DNA from 2 places in the Aeromonas popoffii genome. Region 1 is predicted to be linked to the other one. Evidence: predicted binding sites of a transcription regulator. Region 1 holds the regulator's gene; the other holds the start of a gene.

Region 1 (3,412 bases):
GTTCCTGCCTATCAATCTGGGTCTGGGCGGGATCTGGCCCCTGGTCATAGTGGCTGTGCTGGCCGGTCCCATGACCTTCCTGGCCCACCGCGGGCTGGCGCGTTTCGTCCTCTCCTCGTCACGCCCCCACGCCGACTTCACCGAGGTGGCCGAGGAGCACTTCGGCAAGATGGCCGGCCGTCTCATCTCGGCGCTCTATTTCCTCTCCATCTTCCCGATCCTGCTCATCTACGGGGTTGGGCTGACCAACACGGTGGAGAGCTTCATGGTCAACCAGCTCGGTATGGCAACCCCGAACCGGGTGATGCTCTCCGGCCTGCTGGTGTTCGCCATGATTGCCGTGATGCTGGCAGGGGAGAAGGCAATGTTGCGGGTGTTTGCCTTCATGGTCTATCCGCTGGCGGCCATTCTGGCGGCACTCTCTTGCTACCTGATCCCCCAGTGGCAGTGGCCGGAAGTGACCGCGTTTGAAGGGGTCAGCTTCCTCAACACCGTCTGGCTGGCGCTGCCGGTCACCGTGTTCGCCTTCAGCCACGCTGCCGCCATCTCCGGCTTTGCCAACGTGCAGCGCCGTGAATATGGCGAGCAGGCCGAAGCCAAGAGCGGCCTGATCCTGCGCAACACCACAGTAATGCTGGTGGGCTTCGTGCTGTTCTTCGTCTTCTCCTGCGTGCTGAGCCTCTCGCCAGCCCAGCTGGCTGAGGCCAAGGCCCAGAACGTCTCTGTGCTCTCTTACCTCGCCAACATCACCGACAACCCGGTGATCGTGACCCTGGGGCCGCTCATCGCCTTTATCGCCATCAGCTCCTCCTTCCTCGGCCACTTCCTCGGTGCCCGCGAAAGCCTCAAAAGCCTGATCGCCAAGCCCACCGGCCTGCCGCAGGCCAAGGCGGACAAGCTGGGCATCGCTCTGATGTTCTTCGCCATCTGGGGCGCCGCCGTGATCAACCCGGGCATTTTGGGACTGATGGAGACCCTCTCCGGCCCGGTCATCGCCATGATCCTGTTCATCATGCCGGTGATTGCGATCTACAAGGTGGAGGCGCTGGCCCGCTTCCGTCACGGCTGGACCAACGGCTTCATCCTGCTGACCGGGTCGCTTGCGGTCTCGGCGCTGATCTTCAGCCTGTTGAAGTAACAGCGAGCTGCGGCAAAAAATGAGAGAGGCGACCCCGGGGTCGCCTCTCTCATTTCATGGGGCCAACGGCATCAGCCCAGCTTGGCGCGGCCCTCCACTCCCTGCTCCGGGATGGCCATCACCACGGCAACTCTCCGGCGTACCCGCTGGGCGATGTTGTGGCTGTGGTTGCAGATGTTGCTTTGGTAGTGGCGCAGGCGCCAGATAGCAATGACGCGGCCCGGGGCCGCGTCATCTTCAAAGAGGGTTTGCTGTTTGGCATAGATCGCAGCTATTACTCTGCGTCGAAATCTTCGATCTCTTTACCCAGCGCTTCCATGATGGCGCGCACCTCAGCGGGAACGCTGTCCGGATGATCCTTGCGCAGATCGTCGTCGCAGGGCAGCGGCTGGCCGGTGAAGGCGTGCAGGAAGGCTTCACAGAGCAGCTCACTGTTGGTCGCATGGCGCAGGTTGTTCACCTGGCGACGGGTGCGCTCGTCGGTCAACACCTTCAACACCTTGAGCGGGATCGAGACGGTAATCTTCTTGACCTGTTCGCTCTTCTTACCGTGTTCCGCATAGGGGCTGACGTAGTCGCCGTTCCACTCTGTACCCATGTTCCACCTGTTCTCGTTTGGCCGTGAGCACGGATTTTAACCCTTAAGGAAATTAATGGCAATCCAACAGCAAAGCCATTTAGACGTCTAGAAGTGTTGACGGCTTTTATGTGCTGACGTAAGGTGGTTCACCATAGGCCAGCAATGGCAGGATAGCCGTGGCAGAGGCAGAGCGGCCACCGCCCAGAGACAGTTCAAGGAGAGAGTGACATGACCCACAAGGCCACCCAGGCGGTACGCACCGGGATTGAGACAGACACACAGCACGGTGCCGTGGTGCCGCCCATCTACCTCTCCAGCAACTACACCTTTGCCGACTTTGGCGAGCCCCGTCAATACGATTATGCCCGATCCGGCAACCCGACCCGCACCAATCTGGCTGACGCACTGGCGGCGCTGGAAGGGGGCGCTGGCGCCGTGGTGACCGGCACCGGCATGGGCGCCGTTCATCTGGTCACCACTGCCCTGCTCAAGGCGGGGGATCTGCTGATCGCCCCCCACGATTGCTACGGCGGTACCTGGCGTTTGTTTGAGTATCTGGCGGCCAAAGGCCACTACCGGGTGCAGTTCGTCGATCAGGGTGATGCAGCCGCGCTGGCCGAGGCGCTGGCGCAGAAGCCGGCGCTGGTGTGGGTGGAGACCCCCTCCAACCCCCTGCTGCGGGTGGTGGATATCGCTGCCATCGCCGCCGCCGCCCATGAAGTGGGTGCCCAGGTGGTGGTGGACAACACCTTCCTCTCGCCGCTGCTGCAACAGCCGCTGGCGTTGGGGGCCGACCTGGTGGTCCACTCCACCACCAAGTACATCAACGGCCACTCCGACGTGGTGGGGGGCGTGGCCATTGCCAAGGAGCAGACACTGGCCGAGTCGCTGGGGTGGTGGGCCAACTGTCTGGGGCTCACCTCCGGGGCGTTTGACTCCTACCTCACCCTGCGCGGTCTGCGCACCCTGGCCCCCAGATTGCGCGCCCATCAGGAGAACACGGATCGCATCCTTGCCTTCTTGCAGCAACAGCCGCTGGTCAAAAAAATCTATCACCCCAGTCTACCGACCCATCCGGGCCACGATATTGCGCGCCGTCAACAGTCCGGTTTCGGCGCCATGCTAAGTTTTGAACTCGATTGCAGCGAGGCCGGATTGCGTACCCTCCTCGCAGCACTCACCCTCTTTTCGGTGGCCGAGTCCCTCGGCGGGGTGGAGAGTCTGGTGGCCCATCCAGCCAGCATGACCCACAGGGCCATGACCCCGGCGGCGCAGCAGGCAGCAGGCATCAGCGCCCAGCTGCTACGGCTGTCGGTTGGCATAGAACACGGTGAAGACCTGGTGGCCGATCTGGCTCAGGCTTTTGAACAGGTGCAGCAGGCAGAGCAGGTAGCGAAGTAATGGAACAGCAGCAAGGAGAGATCGCGGTGGTAACAGTAGCAGGATTGAAGCGGCGCCATGTGCACAAGTTTGGTGGCAGCAGTCTGGCGGATCCGGTCTGCTATCGCCGGGTCGCGGCGATAGTCGAGCAACAGGTCGGCGGGAACGAGCTGATCGTGGTCTCCGCCGCTGGCAAGACCACCAACCGGTTAATCCAGCTGGTGGAGCTGGCCGAGGTGGGGGATGAGGCCGCCGGTGAAGCCATCTCCGCCCTGCAAGCCTATCAGCAGAGCCTGATCGACGGCCTGCTGGAG
Region 2 (3,412 bases), 1.1 Mb from region 1:
GTGGATATCGGTGGCTCAGGGATCAAGGGATGCCTGGTCGATACCGAAACGGGCGAGCTGATTGGCGAGCGCCATCGTCTGGTGACACCGCAACCGGCCACCCCGGCCGCCGTGGCACATACCCTCAAGGCACTGGTAGAACATTTCCAATGGAAGGGCCCGGTGGGCTGCGGCTTTCCCGCCACCATCCACAACGGCATCGCCAAGAGTGCGGCCAACATCGACAAGCGCTGGGTTGAGACCGATGCCGCTCACCTGTTTGCCGATGTGACCGGCCTGCCCTGCCATGTGCTCAACGATGCCGATGCGGCTGGCTTGGCCGAGATGCGCTTCGGTACCGGCAAGGATCGCAAGGGCGTCATCATACTCGTCACAATCGGCACCGGCATAGGCACAGCCGTGTTCGTCAATGGCCAGCTGCTGCCCAACACCGAGCTGGGCCACCTGATGCTGGAGGGCAAGGTTGCCGAGCACTACTGCTCCGATGCGGTGCGCAAACGCGAGGATCTCTCCTGGGGCCGCTGGGGCAAACGCTTTAACAAATACCTAGCCAGGCTGGAGTTTCTGTTCTCCCCCGACCTCTTCATTCTGGGGGGCGGCAGCTCCTCCAAGCTCGATAAGTTCATCGACAAGATTGAGACCCGGGCCCCCTGGTAGCGGCCGCCAACCTCAATCAGGCCGGTATCATAGGCGCCGCCCTCCATGCGGCCGAACGCACCGCCGAGCAGCAGTAAGGCGGCATCCCCACCTTGGGTCGATCATAGAAAAGGCCCGGCAGATGCTGGGCCTCTCTCATTACACCTGTGTAGCTAGAGGTCGTCGAGCCAATGCCTCCGTGCACCAGCCGGGTCAGGCGGGTCTGCTCGTGCGATGACAGCGCACTCGTCTCTTGCGTCGGACACTCGCGGGCCAGGTGGCCCAGCTCGCCGATGAGTTTCTCCTCCTGACGACACACCTGCTGCACTATGTCCTGAGTCTGGGCATGGCAGGCACCGACCAAGAAAGCAGCGATAAGAACAAAGTGGAATGATTTGTGCCGATCCGGTCGCGATGGCAGCATGACCAGGCAAATCTGAATCGAGACTAATAAAGAAGGATATAAGAACACATTTACCATGTGATATTCGGCAATATGGCTACACTGCCAAATACAATATTGATGTGAACCAGATCACCGTTCGCGTTAGTCGGCAGACGGGAATCCTTAGCACTTTTTTAGACGTCTAAACGTCTAAATCAGCATTGACACAGCCATCCAGACATCTTAGCATCATCCTCCATGATGACAGAGTAACCCAGTGGAACCTCTGCCCAATTCACCCGCCTGTAGCGCCCTGTGCTTTAAGGCTGTTAGCACGGAAGAATCCATGATTAAGTTGAACGGTCTCAACAAAGTCTACGGTAAAGGCAGTGATGCCGTGCACGCCCTGCGTGACGTGAGCCTGCATGTGCCACAAGGCAAAATTTTCGGGGTGATCGGCGCCTCAGGGGCTGGCAAGAGTACCCTCATTCGTTGTGTCAACCTGCTGGAGCGCCCGACAGAGGGCCAGGTCATCGTCGATGGCCAGGACTTGGTCGCCCTGCCGGAGCGGGAGCTGACCCTGGCCCGCCGCCAGATCGGCATGATTTTTCAGCACTTCAACCTGCTCTCCTCCCGTACCGTGTTCGCCAATATCGCGTTCCCGCTGGAACTGGCGGGCTGGAGCAAGGCCCAAATACGGGCCCGGGTTGATGAATTGCTGGCCCTGGTCGGGCTGGAAGCCCGCGCGCATGCCTATCCGTCCGAGCTGTCAGGCGGCCAGAAACAGCGCGTCGCCATCGCCCGCGCCCTGGCACCGGCTCCCAAGGTATTACTGTGTGACGAAGCCACTTCGGCCCTGGATCCGCAGACTACCCGTTCGATCCTGAGCCTGCTCAAGGAGATCAACGTCAAACTGGGGCTCACCATCTTGCTCATCACCCATGAGATGGACGTGGTGAAGGGGATCTGTGATGACGTAGCCATCATCAGCGACGGCAGTCTGATCGAGCAGGGCGAGGTCGCCTGGTTCTTCAGCAATGCCAAGACCCAGCTGGCACGGGACTTCATCCACTCCACCATACATCTGGAGGTGCCGCAGGAGTATCAGGACAGGCTAAGTGCAGAGCGGGTGGCCAACAGTTATCCGCTGGTGAAGCTCGGCTTTACCGGTAGCACAGTCGATACGCCACTGATTTCCGAGGCGAGCCGTCGCTTCAACATCGATATCAGCATACTGAGCGCCGATATCGAGTACGCCGGGGGCGTCAAGTTCGGCTTCCTGCTGGCAGAATTGTTCGGGGATGAGGCCCAGTGCAAGGCGACCCAGCAGTTCCTGATCGACAACCATATTCAGCTGGAGGTAATGGGTTATGTCCGCAGCAATGACTGATCTACTCATCACTGCCCTCAAGGGATGCCAGACGCAGTCCCTGATCACAATCGCATTCAGCTGGAGGTAATGGGTTATGTCCGAAGCAATGATTAATCTGCTGGTCACAGCACTCGGCGATACCCTGCTGATGGTGTTTGCCTCCGCCCTGTTTGGCTGCCTGCTCGGCCTGCCGCTGGGTGTTGCACTGCACGTGACCAAGGCGGGCCAGATCCTGGCCAACCCGGTCCTGAACAAGTTGCTCGGCATCCTGGTCAACATTGGCCGCTCAGTGCCCTTCATCATTCTGCTGGTCGCCATCATTCCGCTGACCCGGCTGATCGTCGGCACCAGCATAGGCACCATAGCCGCCATAGTGCCGCTGACCATAGGTGCCGTGCCCTTCATCGCCCGTCTGGTGGAAGGCGCCCTGATGGAGGTGCCGGACGGCTTGCTGGAAGCGGCCAAGGCCATGGGTGCCAAACCCTTGCAAATCATTACCAAGGTGCTGCTGCCCGAGGCCCTGCCCGGCATCGTTAACAGCGTCACTATTACCCTGGTCACGCTGGTGAACTACTCCGCCATGGCCGGTGCCATCGGCGGCGGTGGTCTGGGTGATGTGGGTATTCGCTACGGCTATCAGCGCTTTGACCCCACCGTCATGCTGGCAACCGTCGTCATTCTGGTTTTACTGGTTCAACTCATCCAGAGCGCAGGTGAGCGCCTGGTCAACACATGTGATCATCGTTAATCGTCGATTGCTGACAGGAGGTTTTTATGAAATTTGGCATTAAATCCGTTGCGGCTGCCCTGCTGGCTGGCCTGGTTCTGGCCGGTTGTGGTCAAAAAGAAGAGAACAAGACCCTGAAAGTGGGTGCCATCGCCGGGGCGGAATCCCAGCTGGTGGAAGCCGCGGCCAAGGTCGCCAAGGACAAGTTCGGTCTGGATGTCGAAGTAGTTACTTTCTCCGACTTCGCCACCCCGAACGTGGCCCTGAACGATGGCAGCATCGATCTGAACGC

Evidence for each region. The regulator MetJ, encoded in region 1, represses methionine synthesis genes. The targets are predictions, from matches to a motif close to AGANNTCTAGANNTCT.
Region 2: metN (methionine ABC transporter ATP-binding protein MetN) is a predicted target of MetJ. The motif match lies at 1,218-1,233, and genes of this name have one in related genera.

Annotation. Positions count from the first base shown of each region.
Region 1 covers NZ_CP149129.1:4,400,409-4,403,820, reverse strand. Annotated here, with positions in the region: gene WJM78_RS20415 (aromatic amino acid transport family protein) at 1-1,138, shown strand, start outside; gene metJ (met regulon transcriptional regulator MetJ) at 1,413-1,736, opposite strand; gene metB (cystathionine gamma-synthase) at 1,947-3,119, shown strand; gene WJM78_RS20400 (bifunctional aspartate kinase/homoserine dehydrogenase II) at 3,119-3,412, shown strand, end outside.
Region 2 covers NZ_CP149129.1:634,810-638,221, reverse strand. Annotated here, with positions in the region: partial or broken gene ppgK (polyphosphate--glucose phosphotransferase) at 1-734, shown strand, start outside; gene WJM78_RS03030 (hypothetical protein) at 674-1,060, opposite strand; gene metN (methionine ABC transporter ATP-binding protein MetN) at 1,368-2,411, shown strand; gene WJM78_RS03020 (methionine ABC transporter permease) at 2,488-3,141, shown strand; gene metQ (methionine ABC transporter substrate-binding lipoprotein MetQ) at 3,168-3,412, shown strand, end outside.